DNA from 3 places in the Phenylobacterium sp. FG114 genome. Region 1 is predicted to be linked to each of the others. Evidence: predicted binding sites of a transcription regulator. Region 1 holds the regulator's gene; each other region holds the start of a gene.
What was found. The regulator LexA, encoded in region 1, represses DNA repair genes until DNA is damaged. The targets are predictions, from matches to a motif close to ATGTTCNCNANNTGTTCT.

Region 1 (5,804 bases):
TGACGCCTATTTCGAGAGCGTCGGCGCGGTGGGCCTCGCCCTGCGCGAGCCTGAGGTCGTGCCCGCCGCGGCCCCGGCGCCCTGGCGGTTGCGGCTGGCCATGGCGGTGAACGCCACGCGCTGGGCGCTGACCCAGCGGATCGTTGCGGCCCTGGGGCCAGAGACCGGCGGATTGGCGGCGGCCATGACCACGGGCCACGAGGCCTTCATCCCGCGCGAGCAGGTCGACAACCTGCGGGCCGCCGGCCTGGCGCACATCATCTCGATCAGCGGGCTGCATATGGCGATCGTCGGCGGCTTCGCCTTCGCCGCCGCGCGGCTTGCGGTGGCGGCGTGGCCCTGGCTGGCGCTGCGCGCGCCAGGCAAGAAGATCGCGGCGTTGGTCGGGCTCGCCGCTGTGGGCGGCTATCTGTTGCTGTCGGGCGCGCCGCCGCCGGCCGAGCGGGCCGCGATCACCGCGGCGGTGGCGTTTGCGGCGATCCTGGTGGACCGCCAGGCCATCAGCCTGCACGCCCTGGCGCTCGCGGCCATGGGCGTGCTCCTCATCCAGCCGGAGGCGGTCACCGAGCCGGGCTTCCAGATGTCGTTCGCCGCCACCGCCGCGCTGGTGGCGCTGGCCGAGATCTGGCCACGGCCGGTGAAGGAGATCGACGTGCCCTGGCCGATCCGCGCGGTCCAGGCGACGTTGACCTGGACCGCGGCGAGTATCGCGGTGAGCTTCGTGGCCGGCCTGGCCACCGGCCCGTTCGCAATCCAGCACTTCAACCGGGTCTCGACTTGGGGACTGTTCGCCAACCTGGCCGTGGCGCCCATCTCGTCGTTCCTGATGATGCCGGGCCTCGCGCTCGGCGCGGCGCTGACGCCGCTTGGCCTTGGGCAGGCGCCGCTGGAGGTGGCGGGATGGTCCATCGGGCTGATGAACCAGGTGGCCGCGTGGACGGCCGCGGCCCCCCGCGCCCAGATCGTTATCGCCAGCGCGCCGGACTGGGTGCTGCCCGCCAGCTTCCTAGGCCTGCTGTTCGTATGCCTTTGGCGCGGCCCGCTACGGTGGGCGGGCCTTCCGCTGGCGCTGGCGATCCTGTGGGCGCCACGGCCCCCGGCTCCGGATGTCTGGGTCTCGGCCGACGGCGCAGCGGTGGCCGTTCGCGAGGGCCGGCAGGCCGTGTTGCTGCGGCCCGACGTGAAGCTGTTCGGCGCCGAGCTGTGGTCGCGGCGGCGGGGCCTGACCCCGCTGCCGAGCGAGGCCGAGCGCGACTTGCGTTTCGAATGCGACGCTTGGAGCTGCGCGCCGAAGCCCGCGGCGCCCGTCAGACTGGCCGCCGCCTGGAACCTCAAGCGGGCCCTGAAGCCGGGCCGGCTGGACGCCCTGTGCGGCAGGTCGGACGTGGTCATCCTGCGCAACGACTTCAGGCCGGAGACGTGCGCTGCACCGCTCGTGCTGACCGGCGACGACTTCGCACGCGGCGGATCGGCCGAGCTCTACAGACAGGCCGCGGGCTGGCGCATCGTGTGGGCGCAGGATCTGCGGGGCCGACGGCCCTGGACCTGGGGATACGACCCGCGATGATGTTCGCCAAGCCGCTCCGCGAGCGCGTCCGCTCAGGCGAGATCACCACCAGCGTGCGCATCTGGCTGACGCCGCGGGTGAAGGTCGGCGGGCGCTACCGTTTGCTCGACGGCCACATAGAGGTCACCCGGCTGCAGGAGATCGACTTGGCGGACGTCACCGAGGCGACGGCGCGGGAAGGGGGCTTCGCCTCCCTAGCCGCCCTCCTGGAGACCGCGCGCCACGGGCGCGGCGAACGAGTGTTCCTCGTGGACTTCGTCTTCGTGCCGGGCTGAAGCGGGGCGGGCTCATCGATCCGGGTCGAGCGCACGCTGGAGCTCGGGGTCGCCAATCGACGCCGCGAGATCCCGCGCGGACTGGCCCGCGTGGTTCCGCAGGCCGGCATCGGCGCCATGGCGACGCAGCAGCGCGACCGCATCCGGACGGCGGCTCCGCACGGCCTTCAACAAGGCCGTGTCGCCGTCGTCGTCCGCCGCGTCGACGGGTGCGCCCTGCTCGAGGAGCGCGGCGAGTTCAGCGGTCCGCCCGCGTGCGGCGGCCGCGCGGAGCCTCGCGCCCAGCCGGTCCGGAGTCGCGGTCCGGGCGGCCGCGACGCGGGCCTCCGGCGGCGCGATCCGCGAGCCGGTGACGACGACCTCCGACAGGCCTTCTTCCCTGGGCAGGGGCGCGGGCGGGGCCTGAGGCGGGGGCGCTGGGGCCAGACTCGGCGGCGGCGGCGGCGGCGGCGGTGGCGGGCTGGGCCGCGGTGGGACGTTCCCGGCCGCGGGACCCGGCAGGGTGTCGACCGCCGGCTCCGGCGCGCGCGACACCCGCTCCGGCGCCTTCTGAATGTCCGCGAGGTGCGATGTCGCCGTCGTGGGCGGCTGCATCGTCGGAGGCCGCACGACCGTGGGGGCGGCTCGGACCGGATTCTCGGTCGACACCGGCGGGCGGATCTGGGTGGCGATCAGCACGCTCAGGCCCGCGACGCTGGCCGCCGCCAGCGCGCCGCCGTACCGCCACGCGCGCCGTGTCGGCGGAGCGGTGCGCGGTTCTGCCGGCGCCTCGGCCACCGCGGCCAGTACGCGTGCCCGCCGCGCCGCGCGGGCGGCCTCGTCGTGCAGCAGGGCTTCGGCCTCGCCATAGGCCTTATCGATCGGGTCCAGCGCGTCGCGGTCAGACATTGGCTGCCCTCTCTCGCGCCAGGGATTGCCGCAGTTTCGCGCGGGCGTAACGCAGCCGGCTCTTGGCGGTCTCCACGGCAACGCCGGTGATCTGGGCGATCTCCTCCAGCGACAGGCCAGCGTCGGCGAACATGATGAAGGCTCCCCGCTGTTCGGGCGGCAGCGCGTCGACGGCGGCGACGATCTCCTGCGCCAGTTCGCGCGACTGGACCTGCTCCAGGGGCGTCTGGCCCGGGTCGGAAACGCTCATGGCCGCATCCTCCCGAAACGCCGCGAGAAGGGCGACCTTCTGGCGCCGAAAGTGATCCCACACCTTGCGGCGCGCGATGGTGAAGAGCCATGCGGGGAAGCTCGACTTGCCGGGATCGAAAGCGCCGGCGTTCCTCGCTATCGCGATCCAGGTCTCCTGGTGGAGGTCCTCAGCCGCATCACCATGCGCGGCGCCCAGCAGGCGGCGGATGAAGCGGAAGCAGGCTCGGTCATGCCGGTCGTAGAGCTGGCCGAACGCGAGCGGATCGCCGGCGGCGTGCCGACATAGCAGCGCAGCGTCGTCTCCGGCGTCCGTCTCCATCAAGGCCAAGCCTAGCGTTTGCACGGTCGGGCGCGAAGGCTAAGGCAAGCCTGGCGGATTCGGCACATAGCCGCCCCCGGCGGGAAATGGCAGGGGCCGGCGCCCCTCGTACGCTGGGCGCCGCAGCGCCAGCATCATCGTCTTCGTCGTCATGCGCGCCTCCTGGGCCTTGCATGACGCTCTACGCAGCATCCCCGCGGACGGGGTTGGACGCGTCGGATCTTTCTGCAGCACCCGCCGCGATCGTGTCGCGGCGGCGCGCCATTCCCTAGTGGTAGCGGCGGATGAGGCCGACCAGCTTGCCCTGCACCGAGACGCGGTCGGGGCCGAAGATGCGGGTTTCGTAGGAGGGGTTGGCGGCCTCCAGGGCGATGGATGCGCCCTTCTTGCGCAGGCGCTTCAGGGTGGCCTCTTCGCCATCGACCAGGGCCACGACGATGTCGCCGGAGACCGCGCTGTCGGTGCGGCGGATGACCACGAAGTCGCCGTCCAGGATGCCGGCGTTGATCATGGAGTCGCCGGCGATCTCGAGGACGAAGTGTTCCCCCGCGCCCAGGATGGTCTCGGGCACCGGGATCCGGTCGCGCTCCTGCTGGATCGCCTCGATGGGCGTACCGGCGGCGATGCGGCCCAGGATCGGCAGCTCGCGGGTGTCGTTGGCGGCGGCGGGGACAGCCGTCCCGGCCTCGACGAACTGGGGCTTGAACGGAGCGCGGCCCTTGGGCGGCGCCGCCGCGGTGGCCTGCTGCGGCAGCTTCACCACTTCGAGGGCGCGGGCCCGATGGGGCAGCCGGCGCAGGAATCCCCGCTCCTCCAGCGCCGTGATCAGCCGGTGGATGCCGGACTTGGACGCCAGGTCCAGAGCTTCCTTCATTTCGTCGAACGACGGCGAGACGCCCGTTTCCTTGATCCGTTCGTGAATGAACATGAGAAGTTCATGTTGCTTGCGCGTGAGCATTGCGGGGCCTCGAAGAACAAATCACAAACGTCTGTGGATGTTCTCCAGGTGTTCCGCATTAATGTCAAGTTACAGGGTTGCCGCGCGGAAAACGGAACAAATCCAATCCGATAGGGAATGGCGGTTACGGTTGCGGCGACTCGGTGAGTCGGATCGTTAAGCGCCGAGGAGGGCTCGGGTGGCGCCCGCCACGTCGTCCTGGCGCATAAGGCTCTCGCCGACGAGCATCGCCTTGGCGCCGGAGCGCTCAAGGCGGGCGGCGTCGGCGGCGCTGAAGAGGCCGCTTTCGGTCACCAGCAGCGCGCCAACGGGCGCGCTGGCAGCCAGCCTTTCAGTAATCGCCAAGTCGACCGTAAAGGTTCGGAGGTCGCGATTGTTGACGCCCACCAGGTCGGCGCCCAACGCGCCGGCCCGGGCCATCTCGGCCTCGTCGTGCACCTCGACGAGGGCGTCCATGCCCAGGCGGTGGGCCTCGGACATCAGGTCCGCGGCGAGGGCGTCGTCGACCATAGCCAGGATCACCAGGATGGCGTCGGCGCCCAGCGCCCGGCTCTCGGCCACCTGCCAGGCGTCGACCAGGAAGTCCTTGCGGATACAGGGCAGCGAGACGGCGTCGCGGGCGGCGGTCAGGAAGCTGTCCGCGCCCTGGAAGCTAGGCGCATCGGTTAGAACCGACAGGCAGGCCGCCCCACCGGCCTCATAGGCGCGGGCGAGCGCCGGCGGATCGAAGTCGGCCCGGATGAGGCCTTTCGACGGGGACGCCTTCTTGATCTCGGCGATCAGGGCCAGGCGGCCGGGCGCATGCGCGCGCTCCAGGGCGGCGCGGAAGCCTCGGGGCGGGGAGGCCGCGTCGGTGGCCACAGCCGGGCGCGCGGCCTTCCGGACGGCCACGTCCTCGCGCTTGTAGGCGGCGATCCGGTCGAGGATGTCGCTCATGGGCTGGTGATCTGGACCAGCTTGTCCAGCGCAGCCTGGGCGCGGCCGTCGTCGATGACCTGGCCGGCCAATTCGACGCCCTCGCGCAAGGTCTCGACCCGGTCGCCCACCAGGAAGGCCGCAGCGGCGTTGAGGAGGACGATGTCGCGATAGGCGCCGGGTTGGCCCTTGAGCAGGCTGCGCAAGGCCTCGGCGTTCTGGGCGGGCGTACCCCCCGTGAGATCGGCCAGCGCCGCGCGCTTCAGGCCGACGGCCTCGGGGGTGACGGTGAACAGGCGCACCTGCCCCTCGCGGAACTCGGCGACGCTGGTCTCGCCCGTGGTGCACATCTCGTCCATGCCGCCGCCGTGGACCACCCAGGCCCGTTCCGAGCCCAGGGCGCCCAGCACCTGGGCCAGCGGCGCCACCCAGCGCTCGGCGAAGACGCCCACGACCTGACGCCTGGCGCCCGCCGGATTGGTCAGCGGGCCGAGCAGGTTGAAGATGGTGCGGAAGCCCAGCTCCTGGCGGATCGGCGAGACGTGCCGCATCGCGCCGTTGTGGGCCGGGGCGTAGAGGAAGCAGATGTTGGCCTCGTCCAGCGCCTTGAGCTGGCGTTCCGCGCCGGGG
Region 2 (5,804 bases), on a different contig from region 1:
TGTTGGAGACCACCAGCGCCTGCATGATCGAGATGCCGACACTGGAGCCCAGGTTCCGGATCAGGGTGTAGACCGCCGACCCCTCGGCCCGCAGCTCGGCCGGGACGGTGGCGAAGGCGAGGGTGGACAGCGGCACGAACAGGAGCCCGATGCCCAGGCCCTGGATGACCCCGGACACGATGAACGGCGTCGGAGACATCGACAGGTCGAAGTGCATCATCTGCCACAGCGCGACGCAGCTGATGGTCAGGCCGGTGAACAGGATCAGGCGGGTGTCCACCCGGCCGACGAGCTGGCCCACGGCGAACATCGCCACGAACGAGCCGATGCCGCGCGGCATGCTGACCAGGCCCGACAGCAGCACCGGATAGCCCAGCAGCACCTGCATCATCGGCGGCAGCAGCGCCATGGTCGAGAACAGCAGGATGCCGATGAAGAAGCCGAAGACGCTGGCGGTGACGAAGTTGCGGTCGGCCAGCAGTCGGCGGTCGAAGAAGGGATGCTCGGCCGTGACGGTGTGGGCGATGAACACCCACAGGCCGATGATCGCCAGGACCGTCTCGGTCCAGATCTCCGGCGACGAGAACCAATCCTCGCCCGGGCCCCGGTCCAGCACCAGCTGGAAGGCGCCGACGAAGAGGGTCAGCATCGCGAAGCCCAGGAAGTCGAACCGCCGCGCGGCCTCCAGCCGGTCCTTCGAGATGAAGAGGAACACGCCCAGGAAGGCCAGGATCCCGATCGGCAGGTTGATGTAAAAGCACCACCGCCAGGAGAAGTTCTCCGTCAGGTAGCCGCCCAGCGCCGGGCCCAGGATCGGCCCGAGGATCGCGCCGGCCCCCCAGATGGCCATGGCCTGGCCGTGCTTCTCGGGCGGGTTGATGTCGAGCAGCACCGCCTGGCTCAGCGGGATCAGCGAGGCGCCGAACACGCCCTGCAGCAGTCGGAACAGCACCAGCTCGGGGAGGCTCGTGGCGATGCCGCACAGCATCGAGGCCACGACGAAGCCGGCGATGGAGATCAGGAACAGGGTCTTGCGGCCGAACCGAGTGGCCAGCCAGCCGGTCAGCGGCGTCATGATCGCCGCCGAGACGATGTAGGAGGTCAGCACCCAGCCGATCTGTTCCGGCCCCGCCGAGACGCTGCCCTGGATATGCGGCAGGGCCACGTTGGCGATCGTCGTGTCGAGCGAGTTCATCACCGTCGCCAGCATGATGGCGATGGTGATCGGCCAGCGGTTGGCCGCGTCGTGCTGGGGGTTCTCGCTCACGGCCGGACGGCCCTACCGCGCCTGGCCGGCGGCGCGGACGTCGACGGTCACATTGGCGGACAGGCCGGCGCGGGCGGCCATCTCGGGCGGGGGCTTGTCGAAGGTGATGCGCACCGGCAGGCGCTGGGTCACCTTCACCCAGTTGCCCGTGGCGTTCTGGGCGGGCAGGGCCGAGAAGGCCGAGCCCGCACCGGGGGCGAAGCTGGCCACGTGGCCCTTCAGCTTGGCGTCGGGATAAGCGTCGACCTCGATCTCCACCGGCTGGCCAACCCTCATGTGCGCGAGCTGGTCTTCCTTGAAGTTCGCCTCGACCCACGGCTGGCCCGACAAGAGCCAGAACGCCGTCTGCGAGGCGTTGAGCCGGACGCCGACCGGCATCTGGTCCACCCGCGCCACGACGCCGTCCGCCGGAGCGACCACGGTGGTGTAGGACACGTCCAGCCGGGCGCGCTCCAGCTGGGCGCGGGCCTGCTGCACGGCCGGCGCGCGGGCGCCGATGTTCGGGTCGCCGCCCAGGGCGGCCAGGGCCACGGCCTGCTGTTCCCTGGCGGCCTTGAGCTGGTCCCGCGCCTGGCTGGCGGCGTGAACGGCCTGGTCCACCTGCTGGCGAGAGGCGACGCCGGCCGCGGCCAGCTCGCGCTGCCGCTGGGCCTCGCGGGCGGTGTAGCTCACGCTCTCCTGTGCGGCGGCCACATTGGCGCTCTCGCGCTGATAGGCGGCGCGCTGCTGGCTGACGTTCAGCTCGGCCACCGCCACCTCGGCCTGGGCCGCCGACAGGTTCGCCTGGACGTCGCGCGGGTCGAGGCGGAAGAGCACCTGGCCCTTCTTCACCGCCTGGTTCTCGTGGACGTAGATCTCGACCACCCGCCCGGCGATGGACGGCGCCACCGCGGTCTTGGCGATCTGCACATAGGCGTTGTCGGTGGACTCGGTGCGCCCGCCTGTCAGGACGAAATAGGCCACGATCGCCAGGATGATGGCCGGGCCGCCCAGGATCAGCGGCCAGCGCCAGCGGCGCAGGCCCGACGGCCTGGCGGGTTTCAAATCATGCGCGGCGTTCGCCGTTGGGTCGCTCACGTCCCGGGCCCCTAGGTGTCGATGTCCAGATTGGGCGGGAAGCGCGCGGCCCGCGGCCGTGGGGGCTCCCGTCGTCTGCGGCTCAGATAGTGAGCGCCTGGCAATGAGCAAAATGGTATGTTGTCACGCACAATATGAATCAAATGCATGTCGGCCCCTGATCTGAACCTGCTGCGCATCTTCGACGCCCTGCTCGAGGAACGCAGTGTCACACGCGCCGGCCTGCGGCTGAACCTGTCGCAGTCCGCCGTCAGCCACGCGCTGAACCGGCTTCGGCACATGCTCAACGACGAGCTGTTCATCCGGGGTCCATCCGGCATGCGCCCGACGCCGCGCGCCCTCGAGCTGGCGGAGGCCGTGCATGGCCCGCTGGCCCAGCTTCAGGCCGCGCTGACGCCGACGGGGTTCGATCCCGCGGTGAGCCAGCGACGGTTCAACCTCGTCGCCGGGGCTTATGGCGCAGCGGTGCTGGCTCCGCTGCTGGTGGGCCGGTTGGCCGAGCTCGCGCCCCGCGCCGAACTCGTGGTCACCGGCTATGCCGGCGGGCTGCTCGACCTCCTCGACACCCGCAGCGCCGACTTCGCGGTGGCCGGCGTCATCTCCGCCCCGGACCGCTTCGGCTTCGATCCGCTGGTGGTCGAGGACCTGGCCTGGGCGGTGAGCCCTCGCGCGCCGCTGGCCCAACTGAAGCGCGTGACCCTGGCCGACCTCGCCGCCACCGCCCACATCGCCATCGCGCGGCAGGCGGCGGTGGAGGAGGCGGCCGCGCGGGGCCTGGTTTCCCGCGCCAGCTGGGAAGACGAGGGCGCCTTCGGGCGGGCGCTGGCCGAGGCGGGCCTGGACCGCCGCGTCGCCGTCACGGTGCCCGACACCTCGACCGCGCTCGCCGTCGCCAGCCGCTCCGAAATGGCGGCGCTGGTCCCCCGCCGCCTGGCCGCGGCCTGGGCGGCGGCGGGCCTGCTCAAGCTGATCCCGCCGCCCTACGAGTCGCCGCCCGTGCAGATCGGCGTGCTGTTCCGCCGGGATCGTCTGCAGGAACCCCACGTCGCCTGGTTCCGCAACCTCATGCTGGAGGTGGCCGGCGAACTCTGAGGCGGCGCGGCCGGTGGATCTACGTCAAATGCGGACGCGCATCGAAAAAGAACGTATTGCGAACCCGGAACGAAAGCGGTACGCCTAAGTCATCGGATGAGTCCGGTGGTTGGACCCGTCCTCTGGCGGAATCGTGGGATAGAAGGGCTCGTTCATGTCGCAATCGGCGTTGAGGCTCGTGGGAAAAGAAGACGGTGAAAAGCAGCGCGCTCTGGAAGCGGCGCTGACACAGATCGACCGGGCCTTTGGCAAGGGCTCGGTCATGCGCCTCGGCGAAAAGGGCAAGGTCGAGATCGAGTCCTACTCGACCGGCTCGCTCGGCCTCGACCTGGCGCTGGGCATCGGCGGTCTGCCCAAGGGGCGGATCGTGGAGGTCTACGGGCCGGAATCGTCGGGCAAGACGACGCTCGCCCTGCACGTGGTCGCCGAGGTTCAGAAGGCGGGCGGAACCGCGGCCTTCGTTGACGCCGAGCATGCGCTCGATCCCGGCTACGCCCACAAGCTGGGCGTGAACCTGGACGACCTTCTGGTCGCCCAGCCTGACACGGGCGAGCAGGCGCTGGAGATCACCGACACCCTGGTGCGCTCGAATGCGGTGGACGTGATCGTGATCGACTCGGTGGCCGCCCTGACGCCGCGCGCCGAGATCGAGGGCGAGATGGGCGACAGCCTGCCCGGCCTCCAGGCCCGCCTGATGAGCCAGGCGCTGCGCAAGCTGACCGCCTCGATCTCCAAGGCCAAGACCCTGGTGATCTTCATCAACCAGATCCGCATGAAGATCGGCGTGATGTACGGCTCGCCCGAGACGACCACGGGCGGCAATGCGCTGAAGTTCTACGCTTCGGTGCGTCTCGACATCCGCCGCACCGGCTCGGTGAAGCAGCGCGACGAGATCGTCGGCAACAACGTTCGCGTGAAGGTGGTGAAGAACAAGGTGGCCCCGCCGTTCCGCGAGGTCGAGTTCGACATCATGTACGGCGAGGGCATCTCCAAGCTGGGCGAGATCATCGACCTGGGCGTGAAGGCGGGGGTGATCGACAAGTCGGGCTCCTGGTTCTCCTGGAACAGCCAGCGCATTGGCCAGGGCCGCGACAATGTCCGTGAATTCCTGAAGCAGAACCCGGACATCGCCGGTCAGATCGAGAAGCAGGTCCGCGGCGCCAAGGACGCGGTCGAGGAACAGCTCCTGGTGGGTCCCGCCGAAGGCGAGGGCGACGAGGAGGACGGCTCCCTCTAGGGGCGCCTGAGCGGCTCACGCCCGGGGCGGACCTTCTCCGCCAGAACCGGGTCCGTCCCGACGAGCCACCCACAGCGTGGCCGCCGGCGATCCTTTAGAGGCTGGACGCCCGGGGCCGCCCCCCGGGCGTCCTTTCCGTTTGGAAGCCGGGCCGAGGTTTCGTAAAGGGTCGACGGTTCCCACCTGGGGGGTGGGGAACCTGTCCAACTGCGTGATGAATTGATCCGATGCCGAGCCTGAACGAGATCCGGACCCACTTCCTGGACTTCTTCCAGCGGAACGAGCACGCCGCCGTTCCGTCGGCTCCGCTGGTGCCGCAGAATGATCCGACGCTCCTGTTCGTCAACGCCGGGATGGTGCCGTTCAAGAACTACTTCACGGGGGCTGAGGCCTCGCCGTGGCCCCGAGCCGCCAGCTCGCAGAAGTGCGTCCGCGCTGGCGGCAAGCACAACGACCTCGACAACGTCGGCTACACCGCGCGCCACCACACGTTCTTCGAGATGCTGGGCAATTTCTCGTTCGGCGACTACTTCAAGGAACGCGCGATCACCCACGCCTGGGACCTGCTGACCAAGGAGTTCGGCATCCCGGCGGAGAAGCTCACCGTCACGGTCTACCACACCGACGACGAGGCCCACGGCCTGTGGAAGAAGATCGCGGGACTGTCCGACCACAAGATCATCCGCATCGCGACCAACGACAACTTCTGGTCCATGGGCGACACGGGGCCCTGCGGACCCTGCTCCGAGATCTTCTACGATCACGGCGACCACATCTTCGGCGGCCCCCCTGGCAGCCCGGATGAGGACGGCGACCGGTTCGTGGAGATCTGGAACCTGGTCTTCATGCAGTTCGAGCAGTTCGCCGACGGCGCGCGCAATCCGCTTCCCAAGCCCTCGATCGACACGGGCATGGGGCTCGAGCGGGTCGCGGCCGTGCTGCAAGGCGTGCACGACAACTATGACGTCGACCTGTTCCGCACCCTGATCGCGGCCAGTGAATCCGCGACCGGCGTGAAGGCCGAGGGCGACGCCCAGCCGTCGCACCGGGTGATCGCCGACCACCTGCGCTCGTCCAGCTTCCTGATCGCCGACGGCGTGCTGCCGTCGAATGAGGGCCGGGGCTATGTCC
Region 3 (5,804 bases), on a different contig from region 1:
ACTGGCGCCGCTCGCCATCCCGCTCACCCTGGCGGCGCTGGCCTACATCGCGGTCATCGGCTTCGCGATCGCCGGGGTCTGCGGCTACATGGCCGGCCTGATCGGTTCGTCGAACAGCCCGGTGTCCGGCCTGGCGATCCTGGCCGTCCTCGGGGCGTCGCTGATCGTGGCGGCTATCTGCGGCGGCATGGTGCTGGGCGACGCCAAGCCGGCCATCGCCTTCGCCCTGCTGGTGACCGGGGCCTTGCTGGCCGTGGCCGTGGCCGCCAACGACAACCTGCAGGACCTCAAGACCGGCCAGCTCGTCGACGCCACGCCCTGGCGCCAGCAGGCCGCGCTGGTGGTGGGCGTGATCGCGGGATCGGCGATGATCCCAATCATCCTGGACCTGCTCGACCGTTCGAACGGCTTCGCGGGCGCCGCCAATCTGAACGCCATCGCCGACGATCCCCTGCCCGCGCCGCAGGCGACCCTGATCTCGACCATCGCCAAAGGGGTGATCTCGGGGGACCTGGACTGGGGGCTGATCGGAGTCGGCGCGCTGGTCGGCGTCGGACTCATCGTCGTCGACGAGCTGCTGCGGCGGACTAAGAAGTACAGCCTGCCGCCGCTGGGCGTGGGCATGGCGATCTACCTGCCGGCCACGCTGATCCTGCCGGTGGTGGCCGGCGCCGTCGCGGGCTGGCTCTACGACAGGCGGGCGGCGCGGCGCCCCGACGGCGAGGCCGCCAAGCGCCTGGGCGTGCTGGTGGTGTCGGGCCTGATTGTCGGCGAGAGCCTGTTCAACGTCGCGCTGTCGGGCCTGATCGTGGCGACAAACTCCGGCTCGCCGCTGGCCATCGTGCCCGAGGGCTTCCCGCCCGCGCCGGTGCTGGCGATCGTCGGCTATGTGGCGGTCACGGGCGGGCTCTACGCCTGGGCCGCCCGCCGAAGGGCCTAGCCGCTTGGCGGCAGCGACGGCCGGAACCCCGTTAAGCGGGCTCGCGCGTCTCAAGCTCGGCGTCGGTGGCCACCAGCACGAACGGGCGATCGTCGACAGGGCCGTCCCTTGCTTCGGCGCCGGTCCCCTGCAGGTCCGAGTCGTCGGCCGGACCTGCGATCGCGATCCGGTAGCCCTGCTGCAGCAGGCGCCGCCCCTGGTCGGCGGCCGCGGCGGCCGTCGGGTGAAAGCTCACTAAGGTCTGGGTCATTCCCCACCCTATTTGCTGATGGCCGCCAGCGCGTTGGCCAGCGTACCGGGATCGATGAAGTCGATGGCCTGGCCCGCGTTGAGGCGCTCCAGACACTGGGCGCGGGACTGGCCGTTGCAGCGCGCCACGATACTGCCGCGCGCGCCGGCCGCCGCGTCGAGCGCGGCGAGCTTCGGCTGGAATTCCGCATCCGGCAGCCCGCCCAGATAGGTGACGACCTTGCCCCGGAGGGCGGTCGACTGTTCGGCCGCCGCCACCGCCGCGGCGACGCGCTTGGGGTCGTCCAGCAAGGCGGCCAGTTCCCCGGTCGCCGGCGTGGCCGCCGCGCTGTCGGCGGCCTCGCTGGTGGCGACCAACGCCGCGCCGCCCTTCAGCGCCAGCATCTGGGCAGCCAACCCGGTCGCGAAATACTGCGCCACGCCGCCGCTCGCCGTGGCGTTGTTGCCGCTGCCGTTGAACTTGGCCCCGAAGCTGCCCAGGACCGAGTAGGTGTCGAGGCTATCCCCGCGCCGGCCGACCAGGATGCAGGGTGGCAGGTCCGTGGCGGTCATGGAGGCCTGCACCGCGGGGCTCACGGCGCAAGGCTGCAGATTGCCGTTGTCGTCGGCCTTCACATTGGCCACCAGGGGCATGACCACCGCCTCCTGACGCTCGTACCCCACGCTGACCGAAGGCACATTGGAGGCGGTCGTGCCGGCCGTGATGCCGAAGCTCGTATTGGTCGCGAAGATGAGCGTGTTGGAATGACGCGTCATCTGTGCGCAGCCGCTGAAGGCGGCGGCTGCGACGGCAAGGGCGGCGAGGCGCCCGAAAAATTGGCGATGCAAGCTGGTCGCTCCCCGAGTTCAGCGAGAATCCTGGCGGCCTGGGCGGCCTCCACCGTGGACCGAATGATCACAATCAACTGGCACTGGGCCGGGTCGGCAGAGACCTCCTCCGAGCGGCGCCAGCCGACGAATCCGCCAGCGCCCCAGCCGAGGCCCAACACGCGCCGATCGACGGCTCGGATGTCGCCGACCTTTTCGACCGGCTTGGTCTGCATCACTCCCAGCAGATAGCCGGGGCGGTCGTCGCCCGCCTCCACGGCCGCGCACCCTCCCAAGGAGAGCGCGAGCGCCAGGATCGCGAGCATCCGCATCATAGTTAAGCTTATACCTTAGGTCGCGCCCCGACAAGCCACAGCCTTTTGGCGATCCGACAGAGCGGAGACTCTGCTGCCACCATGGTGTCAGCAGCCTACGCGCGCGCATGGTCGCAGGCGCTTTGTTCGCGGTCCGTTCCCGTGTTATCCCTGAGTCCCGTCACCTACATTAGGCGGCCTCGCGAAAGGACCCTTTCGCGGGCTCTCCGTGTTTCCGGGACAGTATGGCCGACCAGCACAACCTCATCCGCGTGCGCGGTGCGCGCGAGCACAATCTCAAGGACGTGAGCGTCGACATTCCGCGCGGCGAACTCGTCGTCATCACCGGGCTGTCCGGCTCCGGCAAGAGCTCGCTCGCCTTCGACACGATCTATGCCGAGGGCCAGCGCCGCTACGTCGAGAGCCTGTCGGCCTATGCGCGACAGTTCCTGGAGCTGATGAGCAAGCCGGACGTGGACCTGATCGAGGGCCTGTCGCCGGCCATCTCGATCGAGCAGAAGACCACCAGCCGCAATCCGCGGTCGACCGTCGGCACGGTCACCGAGATCCACGACTACATGCGCCTGCTGTGGGCGCGGGTGGGCGTGCCCTATTCGCCGGCCACCGGCCTGCCGATCGAGAGCCAGACCATCTCCATGATGGTCGACAAGCTGAATGCGCTGCCGGACGGCACGCGCCTGAACCTGCTGGCCCCCGTCGTGCGCGGCCGCAAGGGCGAGTACCGCAAGGAATTCGCCGAGTGGCAGAAGGCGGGCTTTCAGCGCGTGAAGATCAACGGCGAGCTGATGCTGATCGAGGACGCGCCTGCCCTCGACAAGAAGTTCAAACACGACATCGACATCGTGGTGGACAGGATCGTCACCAAGGCGGGCCAGGAGGCTCGCTACGCCGACAGCCTCGAGACCGCGCTCAAGCTCGCGGACGGGATCGCCGTGGCCGAGTGGGCCGACAAGGACCCGACCGAGAACGAGCCCAGGCGCATGCTGTTCTCCGAGAAGTTCGCCTGCCCGGTCTCCGGCTTCACGATCACCGAGGTCGAGCCGCGGCTGTTCTCGTTCAACAACCCGTACGGCGCCTGCCCGGTGTGCGACGGCCTGGGCGCCAAGCTGGCGTTCGACGCCGACATGGTCGTGCCCGACAAGGACAAGAGCCTGCACAAGGGGGCGATCTCGCCCTGGGCCAAGGGGCCCTCGCCGCTCTACACCCAGACGCTGCAGGCGTTGAGCCGCCACTACGGCTTCTCGATGGACGAGCCGTTCTGGAAGCTTAGCGACCCGGCCAAGAACGTGATCCTGTACGGCTCGGGCGCCGAGAAGATCCGGTTCGTCTACGACGACAACGCCCGCAAATACGAGGTCAACAAGACCTTCGAGGGCGTGCTCCCGAACCTGGAACGCCGCTGGCGCGAGACCGACAGCTCGTGGGTGCGCGAGGAGCTGGGCCGCTACCAGTCCGAGACGCCCTGCCTGGCCTGCGAAGGGTATCGCCTGAAGCCCGAGGCCCTGGCGGTGAAGATCGCCGGGCGGCACATCGGCGAGGCGTCGCGCCTGTCGATCCGCCACGCCCAGGAGTGGTTCGAGGGGCTGGAGGCCCAACTCACCGACAAGCAGATGGAGATCGCCCGGCGGATCCTGAAGGAGATCAACGACCGCCTGCGGTTCCTGGTCAACGTGGGCCTGGACTACCTCAACATGTCCCGCTCGTCGGGCACGCTGAGCGGCGGCGAGAGCCAGCGGATCCGGCTCGCCAGCCAGATCGGCTCGGGCCTGACGGGCGTGCTCTACGTGCTGGACGAGCCCAGCATCGGCCTGCACCAGCGGGACAACACCCGCCTGCTGACCTCGCTGAAGGGGCTGCGCGACCTGGGCAATTCGGTGCTGGTGGTCGAGCATGACGAGGAGGCCATCCTCACCGCCGACCATGTGATCGACATGGGTCCGGCGGCCGGGGTGCACGGCGGCCAGATCATCGCCGAGGGCAAGCCGGCCGACATCATGGCCAACCCCAAGAGCCTGACGGGCCAGTATCTGGTCGGCTCGCGCGAGATCGCGGTCCCAGACGACCGCCGGCCGATCGGCAAGAAGAAGCTGCGCGTGGTCGGGGCCACGGGCAACAACCTGAAGAACGTGACCGCCGAGATCCCGGTGGGCACGTTCACCTGCATCACGGGCGTCAGCGGCGGGGGCAAGTCGACCTTCACCATCGAGACGCTCTACAAGGCGGCCGCGCGTCGGCTGCACAACGCCTCGGACGCGCCGGCCCCGCACGAGCGGATTGAGGGGCTGGAGAACTTCGACAAGGTCATCGACATCGACCAGTCGCCGATCGGCCGCACGCCGCGGTCCAACCCGGCCACCTACACCGGGGCCTTCCAGCCCATCCGCGATTGGTTCGCCGGCCTGCCGGAAGCCAAGGCGCGCGGGTACGGCCCCGGCCGGTTCAGCTTCAACGTCAAGGGCGGCCGCTGCGAGGCCTGCCAGGGCGACGGGCTGATCAAGATCGAGATGCACTTCCTGCCGGACGTGTACGTCACCTGCGACGTCTGCCACGGCCGCCGCTACAACCGCGAGACGCTGGAGATCCTGTTCAAGGGCAAGAGCATCGCCGACACCTTGGACATGACCGTCGAGGAGGCCGCCGAGTTCTTCAAGGCGGTGCCGCCGATCCGCGACAAGATGGAGACGCTGAAGCGCGTCGGCCTGGGCTACGTGAAGGTCGGCCAGCAGGCGACCACCCTCTCGGGCGGCGAGGCGCAGCGGGTGAAGCTGTCGAAGGAGCTGTCGCGGCGGGCGACCGGCAAGACGCTGTACATCCTGGACGAACCCACCACCGGCCTGCACTTCGAGGACGTGAAGAAGCTGCTCGAGGTGCTGCACGAGCTGGCCGACCAGGGGAACACGGTGGTGGTCATCGAGCACAACCTGGACGTCGTGAAGACCGCCGACTGGCTGGTCGACTTCGGCCCCGAGGGCGGCGACGGCGGCGGTGAGATCGTGGCGCAGGGCAGCCCCGAAAAGGTCGCGGCCGAGCCCCGCAGCTGGACGGGGCGCTACCTGGGCGAGCTCCTGGAACGCCACCGCCAGCGCAAGACCGAGCGCAAGAAGAAGCTGGTCGGGGCCTAGGCCCCGACCCGCGCCAGCACCTCCATGGGCATCGGGCCGGCGGCCAGCACCTTTTCGTGCCAGTCGCGGACATCGAAGGCGGCGCCCTGGCGCCTGCGGGCCGTCTCCCGGGTCCTCAACAGCTCCAGGCGGCCGATCATGAAGGCGCAGGCCTGGCCGGGGTAGACGCAGTAGCGGTCGACCTCGCGCTGGGCGGACATGGGCTGTTCGCCCGCTTCGTCGACCATCCAGCGGGTCGCCTCGGCTCGGGACCAGCGCTTGTGGTGCAGGCCGGTGTCGACGACGATCCGCGCGGCCCGGAACAGCGCCGACTGCACCGCGCCGATGCGGCCGAACGGGTCGTTCTCATAG

Region 2: the regulator LexA is predicted to act here: its motif matches at 3,485-3,502, upstream of recA (recombinase RecA).
Region 3: the regulator LexA is predicted to act here: its motif matches at 2,454-2,471, upstream of uvrA (excinuclease ABC subunit UvrA).

Annotation. Positions count from the first base shown of each region.
Region 1 covers NZ_JBMDKU010000004.1:173,428-179,231, forward strand. The annotation lists gene ACODSY_RS08385 (ComEC/Rec2 family competence protein) at 1-1,567, shown strand, start outside; gene ACODSY_RS08390 (ASCH domain-containing protein) at 1,564-1,842, shown strand; gene ACODSY_RS08395 (ankyrin repeat domain-containing protein) at 1,855-2,730, opposite strand; gene ACODSY_RS08400 (RNA polymerase sigma factor) at 2,723-3,301, opposite strand; gene lexA (transcriptional repressor LexA) at 3,570-4,259, opposite strand; gene trpC (indole-3-glycerol phosphate synthase TrpC) at 4,416-5,195, opposite strand; gene trpD (anthranilate phosphoribosyltransferase) at 5,192-5,804, opposite strand, start outside.
Region 2 covers NZ_JBMDKU010000013.1:119,981-125,784, reverse strand. The annotation lists gene ACODSY_RS20275 (DHA2 family efflux MFS transporter permease subunit) at 1-1,267, opposite strand, end outside; gene ACODSY_RS20270 (HlyD family secretion protein) at 1,280-2,344, opposite strand; gene ACODSY_RS20265 (LysR family transcriptional regulator) at 2,492-3,436, shown strand; gene recA (recombinase RecA) at 3,591-4,673, shown strand; gene alaS (alanine--tRNA ligase) at 4,901-5,804, shown strand, end outside.
Region 3 covers NZ_JBMDKU010000007.1:216,440-222,243, reverse strand. The annotation lists gene ACODSY_RS14265 (OPT family oligopeptide transporter) at 1-940, shown strand, start outside; gene ACODSY_RS14260 (hypothetical protein) at 972-1,190, opposite strand; gene ACODSY_RS14255 (hypothetical protein) at 1,199-1,945, opposite strand; gene ACODSY_RS14250 (hypothetical protein) at 1,942-2,322, opposite strand; gene uvrA (excinuclease ABC subunit UvrA) at 2,556-5,453, shown strand; gene ACODSY_RS14240 (DUF885 domain-containing protein) at 5,450-5,804, opposite strand, start outside.